2 regions of the Acidimangrovimonas pyrenivorans genome follow, and region 1 is predicted to be linked to the other one. Evidence: riboswitches for the same ligand, from Rfam matches in the RefSeq annotation. Region 1 holds a riboswitch; the other holds the start of a gene.
What was found. Region 1 has a riboswitch for cobalamin ahead of ACFOES_RS13320 (HoxN/HupN/NixA family nickel/cobalt transporter). Riboswitches for the same ligand answer to the same signal wherever they lie in the genome.
Positions count from the first base shown of each region.

Region 2: linked by a shared signal. The riboswitch ahead of ACFOES_RS11725 (TonB-dependent receptor plug domain-containing protein) and the one ahead of ACFOES_RS13320 (HoxN/HupN/NixA family nickel/cobalt transporter) in region 1 are both predicted to bind cobalamin.

Region 1 is NZ_JBHRSK010000010.1:30,879-41,692, reverse strand. It holds gene cbiQ (cobalt ECF transporter T component CbiQ) at 1-453, shown strand, start outside; gene ACFOES_RS13325 (energy-coupling factor ABC transporter ATP-binding protein) at 440-1,099, shown strand; cobalamin riboswitch at 1,230-1,420, shown strand; gene ACFOES_RS13320 (HoxN/HupN/NixA family nickel/cobalt transporter) at 1,513-2,577, shown strand; gene ACFOES_RS13315 (GTP-binding protein) at 2,808-4,016, shown strand; gene ACFOES_RS13310 (DUF6525 family protein) at 4,013-4,291, shown strand; gene ACFOES_RS13305 (LysR family transcriptional regulator) at 4,385-5,278, shown strand; gene ACFOES_RS13300 (DoxX family protein) at 5,383-5,832, shown strand; gene ACFOES_RS13295 (VOC family protein) at 5,858-6,667, shown strand; gene ACFOES_RS13290 (MFS transporter) at 6,766-7,983, shown strand; gene ACFOES_RS13285 (squalene/phytoene synthase family protein) at 8,151-8,927, opposite strand; gene ACFOES_RS13280 (class I SAM-dependent methyltransferase) at 8,924-9,637, opposite strand; gene ACFOES_RS13275 (alpha/beta hydrolase) at 9,634-10,641, opposite strand; gene cimA (citramalate synthase) at 10,638-10,814, opposite strand, start outside.
Region 2 is NZ_JBHRSK010000007.1:286,656-297,469, reverse strand. It holds gene ACFOES_RS11745 (UPF0280 family protein) at 1-753, shown strand, start outside; gene ACFOES_RS11740 (amino acid synthesis family protein) at 734-1,327, shown strand; gene ACFOES_RS11735 (quinone oxidoreductase family protein) at 1,485-2,459, opposite strand; gene ACFOES_RS11730 (amidase) at 2,635-4,047, opposite strand; cobalamin riboswitch at 4,224-4,429, shown strand; gene ACFOES_RS11725 (TonB-dependent receptor plug domain-containing protein) at 4,562-6,379, shown strand; gene ACFOES_RS11720 (ABC transporter substrate-binding protein) at 6,497-7,336, shown strand; gene ACFOES_RS11715 (FecCD family ABC transporter permease) at 7,333-8,322, shown strand; gene ACFOES_RS11710 (ABC transporter ATP-binding protein) at 8,319-9,074, shown strand; gene ACFOES_RS11705 (ATP-dependent Clp protease proteolytic subunit) at 9,247-9,879, shown strand; gene clpX (ATP-dependent Clp protease ATP-binding subunit ClpX) at 10,018-10,814, shown strand, end outside.

The sequences.
Region 1 (10,814 bases):
CGCCAGGCCGCCGCCATCGCCCTGACGGCCAATGCGGTGATCCTGGCGCTGATGGCGCTGGTCGGCTCGATGGAACCCGCGACGCTGGGCCATGCGCTGCACGCGCTCCGGGTGCCCGAGCGGCTGGTGCACCTGATGATGTTCACCATCCGCTATGTCGACGTGCTGCGCGACGAATACGCCCGGCTGCGCGTCTCGATGAGGGTGCGCGGCTTCCGCCCCGGCACGAACCTGCACACCTGGCGCAGCCTCGGCTACCTTGTCGGGATGATGCTGGTGCGGGCGCTGGAACGTTCGGAACGCATCCTCGACGCGATGAAATGCCGTGGCTTCCAGGGCCGGTTGCCGATGCTCGACAGCTTCGCGCTGCGGCCGGCGGACCTGCTGTTCGCGGCCGGCGTCATGGCCCTTCTCGCCCTTCCGATCGGAGTGGACCTGCATGGCGCTCATTGAGCTCGACGACATCCATTTCGCCTATCCCGGCGCCGCCCCGGTGCTGCGCGGCGCGGCGCTGCGCCTGGAACCGGGCGAGCGGCTGGCGCTGACCGGGCCCAACGGCGCGGGCAAGTCCACCCTGCTGCGAATGATCGTCGGGCTGCTCGCCCCAGCGCGGGGCAGCGTCCGGGCCTTCGGAAAGGTCCGCCGCGCCGAGGCCGATTTCCGCGAGGTCCGGCGCCGCGTCGGCCTCGTCTTCCAGGATCCCGACGACCAGCTCTTCTGCCCCACCGTCGCCGAGGACATCGCCTTCGGCCCGCTGAACCTGGGCAAGTCGCGCGCCGAGGCGCTGGCGATCATCGACCGGGTGCTTGGCGAGCTCGCGCTGGCCCATCTGCGCGACCGCGTCACCCATCACCTGTCGGGCGGCGAAAAGCGGCTGGTGACTTTGGCCACCGTGCTGGCGATGGAGCCCGAGGTGCTGCTGCTGGACGAACCCACCAATGCGCTCGACACCGAGAACGAGGCGCGGCTGGCCGAGATCCTCGCCGCGCTGCCGCAGGCGATCCTGCTGGTCAGCCACGACCCGCGCTTCCGCGCCCGCATCGCCCCGCGGGCGCTGACGCTGGCAGATGGCCGCCTCGTTGCCGAGACAGGGGCGTGAGGCGCCGTTCTTCGTCACCCTTCCCCGACGCGACGCGAAGACCGGCCCGGGAGCGCCAAGCCCGGCGCGATGACCCGAATGTGAGGGCGCGCGATGCGCGCATGGCATTGCCCGAAGACCTCCGCCTCCGTAGCAATGATCGGGTGATGGTTCCCTTCGGGGATCAAAAGGGAACGCGGTGCGGGCCTGCGCCCAAGGCCGCGGCTGCCCCCGCAACTGTAGGCGGAGAGCCTGCGCCGAAGGTGCCACTGGGAAACCGGGAAGGCAGGCGCGAGGCAGAGACCCGCGAGTCAGGAGACCTGCCGTCACCCATGGTCTGCGCAGCCGCATCGGGCGGGGTGTTTCCGGTGTGCAGGGGTCGTCACAGGCGCCCCGGCCTGGTTGTGGAGACGGCCAACGCTCGGGAAGCATCCATGTCCGACACCACATCTCGCTCCGATCCACATCTGCGGGGCCTCCGCAAGCGCGTCATCGGCATCTACGTCATCCTTGCGCTTTTCAACCTCCTCGCCTGGCTCTGGGCCTTCGTCGCCTTCCACGCCCAGCCGCTGCTGCTGGGAACCGGTCTCGTCGCCTGGGGCTTCGGCCTGCGCCACGCGGTCGATGCCGACCACATCGCCGCGATCGACAACGTCACCCGCAAGCTGATGCAGGATGGCGAACGGCCCGTCTCCATCGGCCTCTTCTTCGCGCTCGGCCATTCCTCGGTGGTGCTGATCGTCGCCGCCGCCGTCGCCGCCGCGGCGATGGCGCTGCAGCATGGCCATTTCGCCGCCTGGCGCGATGTCGGCGGCATCGTCTCGACGCTGGTCTCGGCCACCTTCCTGTTCGTCATCGCGGCGATGAACATCGTCATCCTGCGCGGTGTCTGGGCGGCGTTCCGCAAGGTCCGCCGCGGCCAACCCTATGTCGAGGAGGATCTCGACATGCTGCTGAACAACCGCGGCCTGCTGGCGCGGCTGTTCCGGCCGCTCTTCCGGCTGGTGTCGACCCCGCTGTGGATGCTGCCGCTCGGCTTCCTCTTCGGCCTCGGCTTCGACACCGCGACCGAGGTCAGCCTGCTGGGCATCTCGGCCAGCCAGGCCTCGCAGGGGGTGTCGCTCTGGGCGGTGCTGGTCTTCCCCATGCTCTTCGCCGCCGGCATGTCGCTGGTCGATACGACCGACGGCATCCTGATGCTCGGCGCCTACGAATGGGCTTTCCTGAGACCGGTGCGCAAGCTCTACTACAACCTCTGCATCACGCTGGTCTCGGTGCTCGTCGCGATGCTGATCGGCGGGATCGAGGCGCTCGGGCTGCTGTCGGACAAGCTTGGCCTCAGCGGCGGCTTCTGGGACCTGATCGGCGGGCTGAACGAGAATTTCAACGATCTCGGCTTCGTCATCATCGGGGTCTTCATCGCCGCCTGGACGGTCTCGTTCCTGATCTACCGGGTCAAGGGATATGACGCGCTCGAGCCGGTGGCGGCCACGGAATAGCGGCAGCCGGCCGGCCAGGCCGCAAGCAGCCCCCCGGCGCCCGGCGCGACCGGGGAGGAGATCAGCAACACCTTCGGCATGCAGGGCAATTGCAGCGGCGGAAGCAGGCTGGCGATCGGGCTTCCTCCTGCGCCGCCGACGCCGATCCGGCGATTTCGCGCAGCGGAGGGGCTTGAAGTCGCCACCCCGCCATGTAACGTTATCACATCATATTTCCTTGGAGACCCTCGATGCCCGCCGATCCCCGCCTGCCCGTCACCATCCTTTCCGGCTTCCTCGGCGCCGGGAAGACGACGCTTCTGAACGACGTCCTGAACAATCGCGAGGGCCGCCGCGTCGCGGTCATCGTCAACGACATGTCCGAGGTGAACATCGACGCCGACCTGGTCCGCGAAGGCGGCGCGGAACTGTCACAGAGCGACGAGAAGCTGGTCGAGATGACCAACGGCTGCATCTGCTGCACCCTGCGCGAGGATCTTCTGACCGAGGTCCGCCGCCTCGCCGAAGCGGGCCGCTTCGACTACCTGCTGATCGAATCGACCGGCATCTCGGAACCGCTGCCCGTCGCCGCCACCTTCGAGTTCCGCGACGAGACCGGGGCCTCGCTCTCGGATATCGCGCGGCTCGACACGATGGTGACGGTGGTCGACGCGGCGAACCTGCTGACGGATTTCTCCAGCCACGATTTCCTCGCCGACCGCGGCGAGAGCCTTGGCGAGGAGGACGACCGCACCCTCGTCGACCTGCTGGTCGATCAGATCGAGTTCGCCGACGTGGTGGTGCTGAACAAGGCCACGGTGGCGGGCCCGGAGCGGCTCGACGCGGCGCGCAAGATCGTCACCGCCCTCAACCCCGACGCCCGCCTGATCGAGACCGATTTCGGCCGCGTCCCGGCGCAGGCGATCCTGGACACCGGTCTGTTCGACTTCGAGAGCGCGCATGAACACCCGCTCTGGGCCAAGGAGCTCTACGGCTTCGCCGAGCATGTGCCGGAGACCGAGGAATACGGCATCTCTTCCTTCGTCTACCGCGCGCGCGCCCCGTTCGATCCGCAGAAGGTGCATGAGGTGCTGAACGGGCCCCTGCCCGGCGTGATCCGCGCCAAGGGGCATTTCTGGATCGCGACCCGGCCCGACTGGCTGGCGGAGTTCTCGCTGGCCGGCGCGATCAGCACGGTGCGCCCGATGGGCAAGTGGTGGGCCACCGTCCCGCCCGAGCACCGCCCCGACCACGCGGCGGCGCGGGCCTACCTCGGCCGGCACTGGCAGGAGCCCTGGGGCGACCGGCGGCAGGAGCTGGTCTTCATCGGTTCGGGGCTGGACCGCCGGGCGATCACCGCGGCGCTGGACGCCGCCCTGGTCGCCGGGGCCGAGAGCCCCGAGCCGCGCGACCTGCCCGATCCGTTCCCGGTCTGGCGCAGCGCGCCCGCCGCGGCATGAGCGGCGCCAATCTGGGCGCGACACCGGTCCGCAAGAGCAAGCGGCACGGCAATCCGATGGCCGCCTACGACCGCCTGCCGCCGCCGCTCCGCGCCTGGCTGGCACAGGCGGTGCTGCCATGGTCCGCGCGCTCGGCCTCGCGCGCCTGGGCCTCGGCGCTGCGGCGCGCGGATGGCGACCCCGACCGCGCCCGCGTGCTGTTGACCGAAGCCGAGACGCGGCAGCTCGCCCGCGCCCGCGCCCCGCGTCTGGGCGCGAAGCCACGGGCGAGGTGAAGACTTGCGGGCAGCGGCCTCCCCGTTTGAGGGCCCCCGCTTGTCTCCCGGCCTCCGGTCGGCAAACATGGCCCGGCCGCAACGGAGACGCCGATGGACCGCCTGAGCTGTGACCGGATGTTCGTGACCGTGGTCGAGCTGGGCAGCTTCTCGGCCGCCGCCGCCCGCCTGGGCACCAGCTCGGGCCAGGCCTCGAAACTGGTGGCGCGGCTGGAGGAGAGGCTGGGCGTGCAACTGCTGGTCCGCTCGACCCGGGCACTGGCCCTGACCGAGGCCGGGCGCGACTACCACGCCAGGATCAGGCCGATCCTCGACTCGCTCGACGAGCTCGACGCCTCGCTGAAAAGCACCGCCGCGACGCCGCATGGCCGCATCCGGCTGTCGGTGCCGGTCACCTTCGGCACGCTGGTGCTGGCGCCGGTGCTGGCCCAATTCGCCGGGCGCTATCCGGGGATCGAGCTGGACGTGGTGTTTTCCGACCGGCTCGTCGGCCTGATCGACGGCAATTTCGACCTCGCCCTGCGCATCGCCGCGCCGCGCGACAGCACCCTGGTCGCCCGCAAGCTGTGCCCGATCGACATCGTCACCGTGGCGGCGCCGGGCTACCTTGCCGACCACCCGGCGCCCGGAACCCCGGCCGAACTGGCCGGCCACGCCTGCATCCTCGACAGCAATTTCCCCGAGCCCCGGCGCTGGAGCTTCGCCGGCGGCGAGACGGTCTCGGTTTCCGGCCGGCTGTGCTTTTCCAACGCCGAGGCGGCGATCGCGGCGGCCAGGGCCGGGCTGGGCATCGCCCGCAGCCCCGCCTTCGTCGCCGCCGAGGCGCTGCGCGCCGGTGAGCTGGTGAAGCTGCTCGCCGCCCGCGAGCCCGAGCCGCCGCCGCTCTCCGCCGTCTATCCCGCCAGCCGTCACCTGCCGGCGCGGGTGCGGCTGCTGATCGACCATCTCGCCGCACATTTTCGCCAGGGGCCGCTTCGGGGTGGCTGAGATTTCTTCCATTCCGGAAGAAGTCATCTGGCATCAGGCCGGATAATCATCGGTTCGAATGCAATCTATTTTCCCGTCATCAGTCGCGACAGGAAGGAAATCCCATGTCATTCGCTTCGTCCCAGACCGCGCCGGCCCGCACCGAGGGCCATGTCGACACCGCCCTCGCGCCCTATGCCATCTTCGGGCTGCGGCTCGCCGCCGGGGCGCTGTTCCTCGCCCATGCCGGACTGAAGATCTTCGTCTTCACCCCCGCCGGCACCGCCCAGTTCTTCGCCTCGCTCGGCCTGCCGCCGACGCTGGCCTATGTCACCATCCTGTGGGAACTGCTCGGCGCCGCGGCGCTGATCCTCGGGGTCTGGCCGCGCGTCGCCGCCGCCGCGCTGGTCCCGGTGCTGATGGGCGCCATCGTCACCGTCCACGGCCCCGCCGGCTTCTGGTTCACCAACCCGCATGGCGGCTGGGAATACCCCGCCTTCTGGGCCTTCGTGCTGGTCGCGCTCGCCGCGCTCGGCGACGGCGCCTATGTCCTGAAACGCACCCCGCTGCGCTGAGCCGCGGACGGAAAGGAGCCCGGCAATGGCCCCCAACGACGCCCCCCTCACCGTCGCGCGCATCGCGCTGACCGTGAACGACCTCGACAAGGTCGCCGATTTCTACGCCGGCACGATCGGCCTGACGCCGCTGCGGCGCGACGGCGAGACGGCGCTGCTGGGGGCCGGCGAGCGCCCCCTGATCGAGCTGCGCCGCGACCCGGCGGCGCGGCAGCGCGATCCCCGGGAGGCCGGGCTGTTCCACACCGCCTTTCTGCTGCTCGGGGACGCCGACCTCGGCCGCTGGCTGCGGGCGCTGGCCGAGAACCGCACCCCGATCCAGGGCGCCTCGGATCACGGGGTCAGCAAGGCGGTCTACCTTGCCGATCCCGAGGGCAACGGCATCGAGGTCTATGCCGACCGCGCCCCCGCGGACTGGCCGCGCAAGGGCGACGGCCTCGCCATGGGGACCGAGCCGCTCGACCTGCCCGGCCTGATCGCGGGCATCGAGAGCCGCTGGACCGGCGCCCCCGAGGGCACCGTCATCGGCCATGTCCACCTCCAGGTCGGCGCCCTCGACGCCGCCGAGGCATTCTGGACCGGCCGCCTCGGGCTCGACGTCACCCAGCACTATCCCGGCGCCGGTTTCTTCTCGTCGGGCGGCTACCACCACCATGTCGGCACCAATGTCTGGAACAGCCGCGGCGCCCCGATCCGCGCCGATGCGGCCACCGGGCTGGCCGAAGTGACGCTGGCCGCCGCTGCCGGACACCGGGCGAAGATCGGCGTGGCCGAGGGCGAGACCCTGCGCGATCCGTGGAACATTCCGGTCACGGTGGTGGCGCAGGCGGCCTGAACGCCGGGCCGGGAACCCCGGGCACGGCGCCGATATGACGCCGCGCCCGCGATACTTTCGCCCTTGGCAGCGCCGCGCGCTCCGACTACCGATAGCGCATGACGATGTCCACGACCGCCCCGACCGACAGCCGCGCCCGCCGCAATGTCACCGTGCTGGTGCTCGCCCAGGCCTTCCTGGGCAGCCAGATGCCGATGAACTTCACCATCGGCGGGCTGGCCGGCCAGTCGCTGGCGCCCAATCCCTGCCTGGCGACGCTGCCGATCTCGCTGATCGTCATCGGCTCGATGCTGTCGGCGACGCCGCTTTCGGCCTTCATGCAGCGTTTCGGCCGCCGCGCCGGCTTCGCGCTCGGCTCGCTGGGCGGGATGACCGGGGCCGTGATCTCCTCCTACGCGCTCTATGTCAGCTCGTTCCCGATCTTCCTGCTCGGCGCGCTGTTCACCGGCATGTACATGTCGGCCCAGGGCTTCTACCGCTTCGCCGCCGCCGACACCGCCAGCGAGGAGTTCCAGCCCAAGGCGATCTCCTACGTCATGGCCGGCGGGCTGGCCTCGGCGGTGATCGGGCCGCAACTGGTCAAGGTCACGACCCAGGCGATGGTGATCCCCTTCCTCGGCACCTATCTCGCCGTCATCGCCGTCAACATGATCGGCATCTGGCTGTTCGCCTTCCTCGACATTCCCAAGCCGCAGCCGCCGGCGCATGACGCCCCCAAGGGCCGGTCGCGGCGCGAACTTATCACGACGCCACGGATCGCCGTCGCCGTGATCTGCGCCACCGTGTCCTACGCGCTGATGAACCTGGTGATGACCTCGACCCCGCTGGCCGTGGTCGGCTGCGGCTACCAGACCTCGGACGCCGCCAATATCGTCACCGCCCACGTGCTGGCGATGTTCGTGCCGTCCTTCTTCACTGGCCATGTCATCGCCCGTTTCGGCGTCGAGAAGGTGATCGCCACCGGGCTGGTGATCGTCGCCGCCGCCGGCGTGGTGGCGATGATGGGCGTCGACCTGACCCATTTCTTCGTCGCGCTGATCCTGCTCGGCGTCGGCTGGAACTTCGGCTTCATCGGCGCCACCTCGATGCTGGCCTCGGCCCACGCGCCGGAAGAGCGCGGCCGGATGCAGGGCATGAACGACCTGATCGTCTTCGGCGGCGTGACCATGGCCTCGCTGGCCTCGGGCGGGCTGATGAACTGCTCGGGCGGCACGCCGCAGACCGGCTGGCAGGCGGTCAACATGGCGATGGTGCCGTTCCTGGTGCTCGCCGGCGGCGCGCTGATCTGGCTGGTGATGCGGCCGGCGGACGAGTGAGGGTCTGTGCGGGCCCCTGCAGCAACAGGCGTACCTAGCACAAAGGGCAGCGCCCGTCCCGGCAGGGTGGGCGTGAAGCGCCCGCCCCGTGGGGGGCGGGTCGGGCGCTGCCCGGCGTAAGCGCCGGGCAAAGTATTACTTCTCAGTCCAGAACATCACCGACAGCGTCACCACCGGCCGCTGACGGCCCGCAGCATCAGACCGCCGCGGCGGCCGAACTCGGCCCGACCGAGCGCGCCGCGCGCCACCCGCTCCGGCTGCCGTGCCGCCAGCTTCAGCACCGCGCCGGCCTCCCAGCCGGTCAGCAGCGCCGGCAGCGCCTCGCGCGGGACCTGCCGCCGCCGGGCCCTTGCCCGGGCGACATCTTCAAGCCCCTGGCGGGCCAGCGCCGTCACCGCCTGCGGCTCCGGGTCGGGCAAGGGTGTCCGGCCGCGCGCCTCCAGTTCCGGCACTGCGCGCAGCCAGGCCGCCAGCCCGGCGCCGCGGGCGAAATCGCGCACCGGCCCCTCGGCCGCGGCCGGAGCTCCCAGCGCCAGCGCCGCCAGCCACATCAGGTTGCCCGCCGTCGCGTCGAGATGGGCGAACAACGCCGCCGCGTCGTCGAACGGATCGCGGTAGATGTCCCAGCGCCGCGCCGCGATCATCGCGTCCAGCAGCTTCACCGGCAAAGCGGCGTCGCGCATCACCGCGGCCAGCGGCGCCGCCACCTCATGCGCCCGCGGCGCCTTGCCCGCGGCGATCTCCTCGACCGCCTCGCGCCACCATTGCAACCGCATCTCGGCGATCATCGGCTCCTGCGTCACCCAGGGCGCCCGCGCCACTTCGAGGTTGAGCGCGTAGAGCGGCCACAGCCGCGCCTGCGCCGCCGGCGCCGCCGCCCGCGTCACCGCGTGGCGGTCCGGGTCGCCGCGTTCGACCAGTTGCGCGCAAGCCTCAATCGTCATGCCGCCTCCACGACCAGTTGCAGATAGCCGAATTCGTCGCGATGCGCCCGCCACAGCGCCGCCTCGGCCCGCTGCTCGGCGATCACCGCCCGCAAGTCCTCCGCCGCCCCTGGCGCCAGTGCGTCGCAGCGGGCGTCGAGCGGGCCGAGATACGCCTCCCAGGCCGCGTCGGGCAGCCAGCATTGCCCCAGCACCCGGTAGCCCGCCGCCGCGACCGCGGCCAGCACGCCGGCGGCATCGGTCATCTCGGGATAGGCCTTGGCCCAGAAGGCGCGCGCCTCCGCCGAGGGGTCGGCAACCTGCCAGGCGAGCTGCGAGAACGCCACCCGCCCGCCGGGCGCCAGGTGCCGACGCCAGCCCCGCAGCCCGTTTTCGATGCCGAGGAAATAGAGCGCCCCGGCGCACCAGATCAGGTCGTAGCGCCCCGGCGGCGCCGCCATGTCGCCGCGCATCGCCCAGACCCGGCCGTCGCCGGAGAACCGCTCCAGCACCCGGGCGACGAAGGGCGCGTGGCGGTCCATCGCCAGCACCCGGCCCCGCGGCGCATGGGCCAGCAGCCTGGCGATGTCGGCCCCCGGGCCGCAGCCCGCGTCGAGCATGAAGGCGTCGGGCGGCGGCGCTGCCAGGGCCAGCGCCCAGTCGAGGCTCTCGCGGTCGCCGGGCCCCTCGCGCTCGAGCCCGTCATGGAGGGTGAAGAAGGCGTCGGTCACAGCCCGTTCTCGAGAAACGCCTTGATCGCGTCGAAGCTGCGCGGATCGTCGACGATGCCCAGATGGCCGACCCCCGGGATCAGCTTGTAGCTCCCCTTGTCGGTCACCGCCGACATCGTCGGCTGGTAGGCACCGGCGACGAAGGCCTCGTCCTCGGTCCCGGCCAGCAGCAGGAAGCGCGGCAGCCTGGCGACATCGGCCAGGTAATCGGGCCGCGGCGCATAGGTTTGCTGCAGCCGCCAGGAATAGTTCCGCGTCGCGTTCGCCCCCAGCGGCCCGTCGAGCACGGCCGCGGGAAAGCGCAGCTGGACCACGGTCAGACCGTCGAGCGCATGGATGCCGAAGCCGTCGAGGATCGACAGCCCGATGATCCGCCGGGTCAGCACCCGGGTCCAGCCGCCGGAATTCGGCCGCGCCGTCGGCGCGTCGTATTTCAGGTAGGGGGCGAGCAGGATCTCCCCGTCGATCTCGTCACGATACTCGCCGCCGGCAAAGCGGATCGCCAGCCCGCCGCCCGAGGAATGACCCAGCAGCACCACCTTCTGTCCCGGCCGCCGCTCGGCCGCGATCAGATCGGCGATGTCGTCCTCCATCTGGCCGACATAGGCGACGTCGCCGCGGGTCTTGGTGAAGGGACCGTGGCCGCGCAGGTCGGGCACCACGACATCGGCCAGCCCGGCCGCGGCCAGCCTGCGCGCCAGCGGGTCGAATTCCAGCCCGTACCAGCCCGAGCCGTGCAGCATCACCACCAGCGGCCGGTCGCGCCGGCTGGTCGGGTAGCGCCGCAGCGCCAGCTCGCCGCCGTCGCGGGTGGCATAGCTGCCGACCGGATGCGGCGGGCCGGCCTGGTCGCGCCCGGTCATCGCGGCGAAGTCCAGCCCCTCGCCCGCCGGCGCCCGCGGATCGGCGATCGGCCGGTCGCTGGCGACCAGGCCAAGGGCAACCAGCAGCGTGCCGACGAAGGCGGCGGCGCTGATGACGAGGAGACGCCAGAGCCAGCTCATGCCGCCTGCGCCCCGTCGCGCACCAGTTTCCAGGTGATCGCGTCGAGCAGCGCCTCGAACGAGGCGTCGACGATGTTGGGCGAGACCCCGACGGTCGACCAGCGCCGGCCCTGGCCGTCCTCGCTGTCGATGATGACGCGGGTCACGGCCTCGGTGCCACCCTGGGTGATGCG
Region 2 (10,814 bases), on a different contig from region 1:
CGGGAGGCGTATGAACGGGCCGCGGCGCGGTTCTCGGGGCTGCTCGAGGAGCTGGTGGCGGAGCTGCCGGAGTTGCGCAGCCCGGCGCCTTGGGACCTGAAAGGGCCGATCGCGCGCAGGATGGCGGCGGCGGTCGCCCCCTTCGCGCCGGTCTTCATCACGCCGATGGCGGCCGTGGCCGGGGCGGTGGCCGATGCGGTGCTGGCGGCGATGGCCGGGGCGCCGGGGTTGAGCAAGGCCCATGTCAACAATGGTGGCGACATCGCCTTCCACCTGACGCCGGGCGAGGCGGTGACGGCGGCGGTGGCCGGGGCGCGCGCGCGGGTGACGCTGGCGGCCGGACAGCCGGAGCGCGGGCTGGCGACCTCTGGCTGGCGCGGGCGCAGCCACTCGCTGGGCATCGCCGATGCCGTCACGGTGCTGGCCCGCACCGCCGCCGAGGCCGATGCCGCCGCGACCCTGATCGCCAATGCCGTCGACCTGCCCGGTCATCCAGCCGTGATCCGCCAGCCGGCCTGCGCGCTTGCGCCCGACAGCGATCTCGGCGACCGTCTCGTCACGGTCGATGTCGGCCCGCTGACCCGCGAGGAGGCCGCCGCGGCCCTCGACCGCGGGCTTGCCACCGCCCGGGATTTCCACCGGCGCGGCCTGATCGGGGCCGCGCTGCTGTCGCTTTCCGGCCAGAGCCGCAGCACCGGCGCGGCGCTGGCCTCCTGCCAACGGGAGCCTGCCGATGAGCCAGAACATGTATGATTTCACGCTGCGCAAGACGATGATTTTCCTCGAGGATATCTATCACGAGGGCGGCCCGGAGGCCGAGGCGCCGCGCCAGCGCGGCGCCATCCTGGCGGTGGTCAACAACCCCTTTGCCGGGCGCTACCAGCCCGAGCTGCAGCCGGCGATGGACGCGCTCAAACCGCTCGGGCTGATGATGACCGACAAGCTGATCGCGGCGATGGGCGGGATCGAGGGCATCGACGGCTATGGCAAGGCCGCGATGGCCGGCGAGGACGGCGAGCTGGAACATGCCGCGCTGTGGCACGTGCCTGGCGGCTACTCGATGCGCGAGCGGCTGGGCGAGGCGCGGGCGATCGTGCCGTCGGCGATGAAGGTCGGCGGGGTCGGCACCCGGATCGACATTCCGCTCGGCCATATCAACGCGGCCTATGTCCGCAGCCATTTCGACGCCATCGAGGTCGGGCTGCCGGACGCGCCGCGGGCGGGCGAGCTGATGTTCGCGCTGGCGATGGCGCGCGGGCCGCGGGTGCATCACCGGATGGGCGGCCTGGCGGTCGAGGACGTCAAGGGCGAGGACGGGCTGCGCTGAGGCCCGGCCGGGGAGGGGGCGCTGCCCCCGCCGCCGCTGGCGGCTCCCCCGGGATATTTTCGAGCAGAAAGGGGGCCGTCGGGGCCCTCGGGAGCGGGGCGGGGCGGAATGACCGTCCGCGCCCGGCCCCTTGTCGATTTGCCCGGCTCGGGCCGGCTCAGGGCAGAAGCACGGTGGCGCCGGTCGTCTTGCGGGCTTCCAGCGCGCGGTGGGCCTCGGCGACCTCGGCCAGCGGGTAACGCTGGTCGATGGCGATCCTGACCGCGCCGCTTTCGACCTTGTCGAACAGCTCGCGCGCCATCTGCTGGCAGGTCTCGTGCTCGGCGATATGGCTGAACAGCGTCGGCCGGGTGATCTTGAGCGAGCCCTTGGCGGCGAGTGTTGCCAGGTTGAAGGGCGGCACCGGGCCCGAGGCATTGCCGAAGGAGATCATCATCCCCAGCGGCTTGAGGCAGTCGAGCGAGCCCTCGAACGTGTCCTTGCCGACCGAATCCATCACCACGTCGACGCCCTTGCCGCCGGTGATCTCCTTGACCCGGGCGGTGAAATCCTCGTCGCGGTAGTTGATGACATGGGCGGCGCCGTTCTCCCGGGCCAGGGCGCATTTCGCGTCGGTGCCGGCGGTGCCGATCAGGGTGATGCCTTCCGAGCGGGCCCATTGGCAGGCGATCAGGCCGACCCCGCCGGCGGCGGCGTGGAACAGCACCGTGTCGCCCTTCCGCAGCGGCGTGGTGCGGCGGAACAGGTATTGCACGGTCATGCCCTTGAGCATCATCGCCGCGCCTTGCTCGAAGGATATGCCGTCGGGCAGCGGGCAGACCTGGGCGGCGGGCATGACCCGGGCTTCGCAATAGGCGCCGGGCGGGGCGGCGGCATAGGCGGCGCGGTCGCCCGGCTTGAGGTGGCTGACGCCGTCGCCCACCGCCTCGACGACGCCGGCGGCCTCCATGCCGAGCGCGTGGGGCAGTTCGAGCGGGTAGAGGCCGGTGCGCTGGTAGACGTCGATGAAGTTGAGGCCGCAGGCCTCGTGGCGGATGCGGATCTCGCCCGGGCCGGGCTCGCCCACCGGGCGGTCGACGAGTTTGAGCTGCTCCGGCCCGCCGAAGGCCTCGATGATCACCGTTTGCGCCATGCCGGTTTCCTCCCGTGTTCGCTGGTTCGTCTGCGCTTGCCTGCCCTCGTTGTAGCCGGTGGCGCGGCGGGGGCAAGCGGGGAGGGGGCAAACGGTGCCGCGGGCGCTATCGTGTCGTGGTGCGCGCGCCCTGCGCATGTCGCGCTACGCGGATCGACATGGGGCGTGCCGTCGGTCACATCGCCGGCGGGCGCTTCTGCGGCCATTCGGTGGCGCGGTGATAGGCCTGGCCGAGCTGCAATATCCGGCGGTCGGCGCCGCGCGGGCCGAAGAGCTGGAAGCCCATCGGCAGCCCGGACGCGCCGAAGCCTGCCGGGGCGGCGAGCGCGGGCAGGCCGACCAGGCTGACCGGCACCACCGCCTCCATCCAGCGGTGATAGCTGTCCATCGGCTGGCCGGCGATCTGCTCCGGATAGCGCCAGCCCTTGGGGAAGGGCCAGACCTGTGCCGTCGGCAGCACCAGCGCGTCGTAGCGGGTGAACAACTCGGCCAGTTTCACGAACCATTCCGAGCGGATCACGCTGGCGCGGTGGACCTCCATCGCGCTCAGGGCCAGCCCGCGCTCGATCTCCCAGATCGCCTCGGGCTTGAGCCGGGCCCGGCGCTTGGGATCGGCGTGGTGGAGGCCCAGCCGCGCCGCCACCGCCCAGCTGCGCAGGGTGGTCCAGCTCTGCCACAGCTTCTCGGCCGGGAAGGGCGGGGCTACGGGCTCGACCGCGCAGCCCAGTCGTTCGAAGACCTTCAGCGCGTCTTCGCAGAGCTCGAGGATGCCCGGCTCCATCGCCCAGGCCCCGCCCCAGTCGCCGAGCCAGCCGATGCGCAGGCCGGCCGGGGCGCTGTCGAGCCCCTCGGCGTAGGGCTCCGGGGGCAGCGAATGGGGCAGGCGGGGATCGTATCCGGCGAGGGTTTCCAGCAGCCGGGCGAGGTCTTCCACCGTGCGGGCCATCGGGCCGTCGGTCGAGAGCTGGTGCAGGAAGGTGTCGCCGACGGGATCGGAGGGAACGAGGCCGTAGGAGGGACGGAAGCCGTAGACGTTGCAGAAGGCGGCGGGGTTGCGCAGCGAGCCCATCATGTCCGAGCCGTCGGCCACCGCGACCAGCCGCGCCGCCAGCGCCGATGCCGCCCCGCCCGAGGAGCCGCCGGCGGTGCGGCTCGGGTCGTAGGGGCTGCCGGTGGCGCCATGGACCGGGTTGAACGAATGCGAGCCGAGACCGAATTCGGGCGTGTTGGTCTTGCCGATCAGGATCGCCCCGGCGGCGCGCAGCTTCGCCGGCAGCAGGGCGTCGGCCTCGGGCACGAAATCGGCAAACAGCGGCGAGCCCCAGGTCGAGCGGATGCCGGCCACCGCCTGCAGGTCCTTCACCGCGACGGGCAGGCCGTGCAGCCAGCCCTTGCGCGGCGCGGCATCGGCGGCCGCCGCCTCGGCCAGCAGCGTGGCGCGGTCGCGCAGCGAGACGATGGCGTTGATCTTCGGGTTCACCGCGTCGATGCGGTCGAGCGTGGCGGTCATCAGCTCGACGGCCGAGGTCTTGCCCGCGGCCAGCAGGGCGGACAGGGCGGTGGCATCGAGGGCGGTGAGATCGGTCATGGCGGGTCCGGAAATGGGTGTTCTGGGCGGCGGGCGGGCTGCCGGGCAGACCGCCCGGCTTGACCCGTGCAGTTAGACCCGCTGGGGCCGGTCCGGGCAAGCCCGCAAGCGAGAGCGCCGGGGCGGTGTCGCGCCCGGGGCTCTCGATCTTGTGCTTGACATGTGGAGCGTGAGGCGTAGGGAGAGGGGGCTTCGGTTCCGGCGTCAAGACCCGGATCAAAGGGAATGCGGTGCGACCGGCCGTCAGGCTGGCCAACTCCGCAACTGCCCCCGCAACTGTAGGCGGCGAGCGATGGTTGAAGGTGCCACTGGGACCCCCCGGGAAGGCCAGCCAGAGCGACGACCCGCGAGTCAGGAGACCTGCCGAGGTGATCACCCTTTCCGGGCGCGGGGCGCGTTGCGGAGGCGGTCGGACCGCAGAGGTGACATTTCACCGTCTGCGGAAGGGCCGGGCCCCTCCAAGGACATCCGAGGAACCGGCGCGGAAGGTCCGCGCCAGCAGAGGCCGAGAGACATGCCCCGCCTGCAGTCCACCCTTCCCATCATCGCCACCCTCGCCCTGACCGCGCTGCCGCAGCCCGGCCGGGCCGAGCCCATCGACCTGGGCGAGATCGTCGTCTCCGCCGACCTGACCCCGACGCCGGCCAACAAGGTCGGCGCCACCGTCGACATCGTCACCCGGGAGGATCTGCAGAAGGCCGCCCAGGGCAGCGTCGCGGACGCGCTGGCGCTGGTGCCGGGGATCACCATCCGGCCGACCGGCGGCGTCGGCGCGCAGACCGGGCTGTCGATCCGCGGCGTGTCGCAGAACTACATCAAGGTGCTGGTCGACGGCATCGACGTCACCGACCCGTCCGGGCCCCAGGTCGCCTATGACTTCGGCCGCCTCGGGACCGCCGGCATCGGCCGGATCGAGGTCCTGAAGGGCTCGCAATCGGCGCTCTACGGCGGTTCGGCCGTCGGCGGCGTGGTCAGCATCTCCTCGGCCAGGAGCGACAAGCCCGGCCTGCACCAGTATTTCGAGATGCGCTATGGCAGCCGTTCGACCGAGGCGCTGAATTACGGGCTGACGCTCAATGGCGAGAACTCGAGCCTGGCGCTGAACCTGAGCCATGTCTCCACCGACGGCATCGTCGACTATGTCGGCGCCGGCTCGGGCAATCTGCGCAACGCCTTCCGCTCGAACCGGATCTCGCTTGCCGGCAGCCACAGCTTCGACAACGGCGTCAAGATCGGTTTCTCGGCCTTCCACCAGAACAGCACCGGCCATTACGACGCCGGTGGCGTGCCCGGCAGCATTCCGGCGAAGTCCAGCGGCCTGCGGGTCTACAGCGATTTCGAGACCGGCGCGGTCCGCAACACCGTGGCGGTGACGACCTATCGGATCGACCGCTCCTACGATTCCGTCTGGGGAAGCTACCGCTATGTCGGCACCCGCAAGAGCCTGTCCTACAAGGGCACCGCGCCGATCAGCAGCGCCGCGACGCTGAGCTTCGGCCTCGAAGGCTCGCGCATCGGCTTCTCCAATTCCTCGGGGTCGCCGTCCAGCAGCTCGCGCTGGAAGCGCGGCGCGTTCACCGAACTGGCCTACAGCCCGACGGCGCAGCTCGATCTGAGCGCGGCGCTGCGCTACGACAACACCTCGGGCGTCGGCGGCGCCCCCTCGGCGCGGGTGGCGATGGCCTGGCGGCCGCAGCAGGATCTGACGGTTCGGGCTTCGGCCGGCACCGGCTTCCGCAACCCGTCGCTCTACGAGCTGAGCTATGCCGCCCCGGGCGTGTCGTTGCAGCGCGAGAAGAGCGACTCGGTCGATCTGGGGGTCGAGAAGCGCCTCTCGGAGGACACAGCGGTCAGCGCCACGGCCTTCTGGTTCTCGGTGCGCGACGCGATCTACAGCACGACGGTCTATCCGCCGACCTACCGCCAGGGCGGCAACGCGACCCGCTACGGGGTCGAGCTGGCGGGCCGGACCAAGCTGGGCAAGGTGTCGCTCAGGGGCGCCTATACCTACACCCTGTCCCATGCCGACAGCAGCCTGTCCGCCACCCAGTGGGGCGTCGCCAAGTACCTGCCGGCCCGCCACAAGATCTCGCTGGAGGCGAGCGCGCCGGTGACGGCGAAGCTGACCGCGGGGCTGTCGATCCTTGCGGCGGCGAACCGGCCGGGGCTGTCGGATTACATCGTCGCCAATGCCGATTTCACCTATGATCTGGGCAATGACGCCAAGGCCTATCTGCGGGTGGAGAACCTGACCAATGCCAGCTACCAGCTGGTGAAGGACTACGCCACGCCGGGACGGTCGGTCTATATCGGGCTGCGCAAGGAGTTCTGAGCCCGGGGGCGGGGCGCCCGGCGATCCTGACCGGCCCTGACCGGTTGCCGGCGCCCGGCACTTGGCGGCAAGGAGGCCCGGAGGCCGGGCGAGAGGAGCGACTGGAGCGGAATGGCCATGACCTGGCGTCCGATACGGCTTGCGGCGGCCGCGCTGGGGATCACCCTCGGCGCGGCCTTGACCGTTGCCGCCGCGCCGGCCCGCGTCGTCTCGATCAACCTATGCACCGACCAGCTGGCGATGATGCTGGCGGCGCCGGGGCAGCTGGCCTCGGTCTCATGGCTGGCGGCCGATCCGCGCTCCTCGGCGATGGCGGCGGCGGCCGGGGGCTACCGGCTCAACCACGCCCAGGCCGAGCAGATCTTCCTGATGCATCCCGACCTGGTGCTGGCCGGCAAATACAACGCGGCGGCGACCGTCTCGCTGCTGCGCCGGCTGGGGGTGACGGTGGTGCAGATCGCGCCGGCGACGTCTTTCGCCGATGTCCGGCGCAACCTGCTGGCGGTGGGCGCGGCGCTGGGCCGCGAGGCGCAGGCGCGCGAGATGGCCGACCGCTTCGATGCCGATCTGGCGGCGCTGCGGGTGACGGGCGAGACGCCGGCGCCGGCGGCGCTCTACTATCCCAGTGGCTACACGCCGGGGGCGGGAACGCTGGCCGACGAGATCCTCAAGCTGACCGGGTTCCGCAACATCGCCGCGCAGGCCGGGGTCAGCGGCGGCGGCACGCTGCCGCTGGAGAAGCTGGTGATGGCGCGGCCGAGGCTGATCGTGACCTCGGCGCCCTATCCCGGCGAATCGCGGGCCGAGGAAATCCTGCGTCACCCGGCGCTGCGCGACGTCCGGGCGCAGGCGATGCACGTCACCTCGGATGCCGACTGGGTCTGCGGCACGCCGAAGCTGCTGGGCGCGGTGGCGAAGATGGCGCAGGCAAGGCGGGCGCTGGAGGGCGGCAAATGAGCTATCGCGGCCTCCTCGTCGCGCTGGGCGCGCTTGTCGTCGCGCTGTTCGCCGCCTCGCTGCTGATCGGGCCGGCGGCGATCGGGCTGCGGGCCAGCCTGCACGCGCTGGTCACCGGCGAGGGCGGGCCGGTGGTGCTGGTGATGCGCGAGATCCGGCTGCCGCGGGCGCTTCTGGGGGCGATGATCGGCGCCGTGCTGGGGCTGTCCGGCGCCGCCTTGCAGGGGTTCCTGCGCAACCCGCTGGCCGAGCCGGGGCTGATCGGGATCTCCGGCGCGGCGGCGCTGGGGGCGGTGATCTCGCTGCAGACCGGGCTGGCCGCCGCCTTCGCCCTGGCGCTGCCGCTGGCGGCGCTGGCGGGCGCGGTGGCGGCGGTGGTGCTGATCCTGGCGCTGGCCGGGCCGCGCGGCACGGCGCTGACCCTGATCCTGGCCGGGATCGCGATTTCCGCCTTCGCGGCGGCGCTGACGGCGCTGGTGCTGAACCTGTCGCCGAATCCCTATGCCGCGGCCGAGATCGTGTTCTGGATGATGGGCTCTCTGGCCGACCGCTCGATGACCCATGTCTGGCTGGCGGCGCCGTTCATGGCCGTCGGCGCGGCGATGCTGTTCAGCCTCGGCCGCGGGCTGGACGCGCTGACGCTGGGCGAGGACGCGGCCGAGGCGATGGGGATCCGGCTGGGTCGGTTGCGGCTGGTGCTGATCCTCGGCACCGCGGCGGTGGTGGGCGCGGCGACGGCGGTGTCGGGCGCGATCGGCTTCGTCGGGCTGGTGATCCCGCATATCCTGCGGCCCTTCACCGGCGGGCGGCCATCGCGACTGTTGCCGGCCTCGGCGCTGGGCGGGGCGGCGATGGTGCTGGCAGCGGATGTCGCGGTGCGGCTGATCGCGCCCGACCGCGACCTCAAGCTGGGGGTGCTGACGGCGCTGGTCGGGGCGCCGTTCTTCCTGCACCTGATCTGGCGCACCCGGAGGGCCGAGCGGTGAGCCTGCTGGCGCTGGAGAACCTGACCGTGCGGCGCGGCGAATGCCCGGTGGTCGACCATGTCAGCCTGACGGTCGGGGCGGGCGAGTTCGTCGGCCTGATCGGTCCCAACGGTGCCGGCAAGACGACGCTGATGCGCGGCGCGCTGGGGCTGCTGCCGGCCGAGGGGCGCAGCAGCCTGGCCGGGATGACGCCGCGGGCGCGGGCCCATGCCGCGGCCTGGATGCCGCAGGCGCGCGAGGTCGCCTGGCCGGTGACGGTCGAGACGCTGGTGAGCCTTGGCCGGACGCCGCATCTGGGGCTGCGCGGCCCCGGCGCGGTGGACCGGGCGGCGGTCGACCGGGCGCTGGAACGGATGGGGCTGGCGGGGTTCCACGACCGCATCGCCACCGAGCTGTCGGGCGGCGAGCAGGCGCGGGTGCTGATCGCAAGGGCGCTGGCACAGGAAACGCCGCTCTTGATGGCCGACGAGCCGATCGCCGGGCTCGATCCGGAAAGCCAGATCCGGACCATGGAGGTCTTTGCCGGGCTGGCCGCCGAGGGCCATGCCGTCCTCGCCTCGCTGCACGATCTCGGGCTGGCGGCGCGGCATTGCTCGCGGCTGCTGATGCTGGACCGCGGCCGGCTGGTGGCCGACGGGGCGCCGGACGCGGTGCTGACGCCGGAGAACCTCGATGCCGTCTTCGGGGTGCGTGCCTATTACGCCCGGACCGAGGACGGGCCGGTGTTCCAGCCGCTGGGGGTGACGCGCTGATGGCGCCGCCGGGGGAAGGGATAGCTCCGGTCCGCGCGGCCCCCAGTCCGGGGCCGGGCATGGCCCCCGGGTCAAACTGAACCGCCGCCCCTTGCAGGGGGCGGCACGCGGAACTAAGACTCCTGAAAGCGCAGCGGCACTAGAATTCCCCAACAGCTCGAGGCAGGCCGAAATGAAAGATCCGATCGACACCTATATGAACACCCTGGTCCCGATGGTGGTCGAGCAGACCTCGCGCGGGGAGCGGGCCTACGACATCTTCTCGCGCCTGCTCAAGGAGCGGATCATCTTCCTCTCCGGCCCGGTTCATGACGGCATGTCGAGCCTGATCGTCGCCCAGCTGCTGCATCTCGAGGCCGAGAATCCGTCGAAAGAGATCTCGATGTACATCAACAGCCCGGGCGGCGTGGTGACCAGCGGTCTGTCGATCTACGACACGATGCAATACATCAAGCCCAAGGTCTCGACCCTGGTGATCGGGCAGGCGGCCTCGATGGGCTCGCTCTTGCTGACCGCCGGCGCCAAGGACATGCGCTTCGCGCTGCCCAACAGCCGGATCATGGTGCACCAGCCCTCGGGCGGCTACCAGGGCCAGGCGACGGATATCATGATCCACGCCCAGGAGACCCAGAAGCTGAAGGACCGGCTGAACCAGATCTACGTCAAGCATACCGGCCAGGACTTCGACACCGTCGTCGCCGCGCTCGAGCGCGACAACTTCATGTCGGCCGAGGATGCCAAGGCGTGGGGGCTGGTCGACGAGATCGTCGAGAGCCGCGAGGCGGTCGAGGACACGTCGAAATGATAGCGCCGCTGCGGCGGATCTGCCGCAGGCGGGAATTAGGCATTGTGAAGGATATGTGGCTGCCCTAGACTCACCCAATGGGGCCGCAGCCAGGCAGGCCGCGGCCTCACGGCAAACCTGCAGCCGCAGAGGAACGATATGGCGAACACTTCCGGCAGCGACAGCAAGAACACGCTCTACTGCTCTTTCTGTGGAAAGAGTCAGCATGAAGTGCGCAAGCTGATCGCCGGCCCCACGGTCTTCATCTGCGACGAATGCGTCGAACTCTGCATGGACATCATCCGTGAAGAGACCAAGAGCGCGGGGCTGAAAGCGACCGACGGCGTGCCGACGCCGCGCGAAATCTGCCAGGTGCTGGACGATTACGTGATCGGCCAGGCCCATGCCAAGCGCGTGCTCTCGGTGGCGGTGCACAACCACTACAAGCGGCTCAACCATTCGGCCAAGGCGGCCGATATCGAGCTCAGCAAGTCGAACATCCTGCTGATCGGCCCGACCGGCTGCGGCAAGACGCTGCTGGCCCAGACGCTGGCGCGGATCCTCGACGTGCCCTTCACCATGGCCGACGCCACCACGCTGACCGAGGCCGGCTATGTCGGCGAGGATGTCGAGAACATCATCCTCAAGCTGCTTCAGGCCAGCGAATACAATGTCGAGCGGGCGCAGCGCGGCATCGTCTATATCGACGAGGTCGACAAGATCACCCGCAAGTCCGACAACCCCTCGATCACCCGCGACGTCTCGGGCGAGGGGGTGCAGCAGGCGCTGCTGAAGATCATGGAGGGCACCGTCGCCTCGGTGCCGCCCCAGGGCGGGCGCAAGCATCCGCAGCAGGAATTCCTGCAGGTCGACACCACCAACATCCTGTTCATCTGCGGCGGCGCCTTCGCCGGGCTGGAGAAGATCATCGCCCAGCGGGGCAAGGGCTCGTCGAT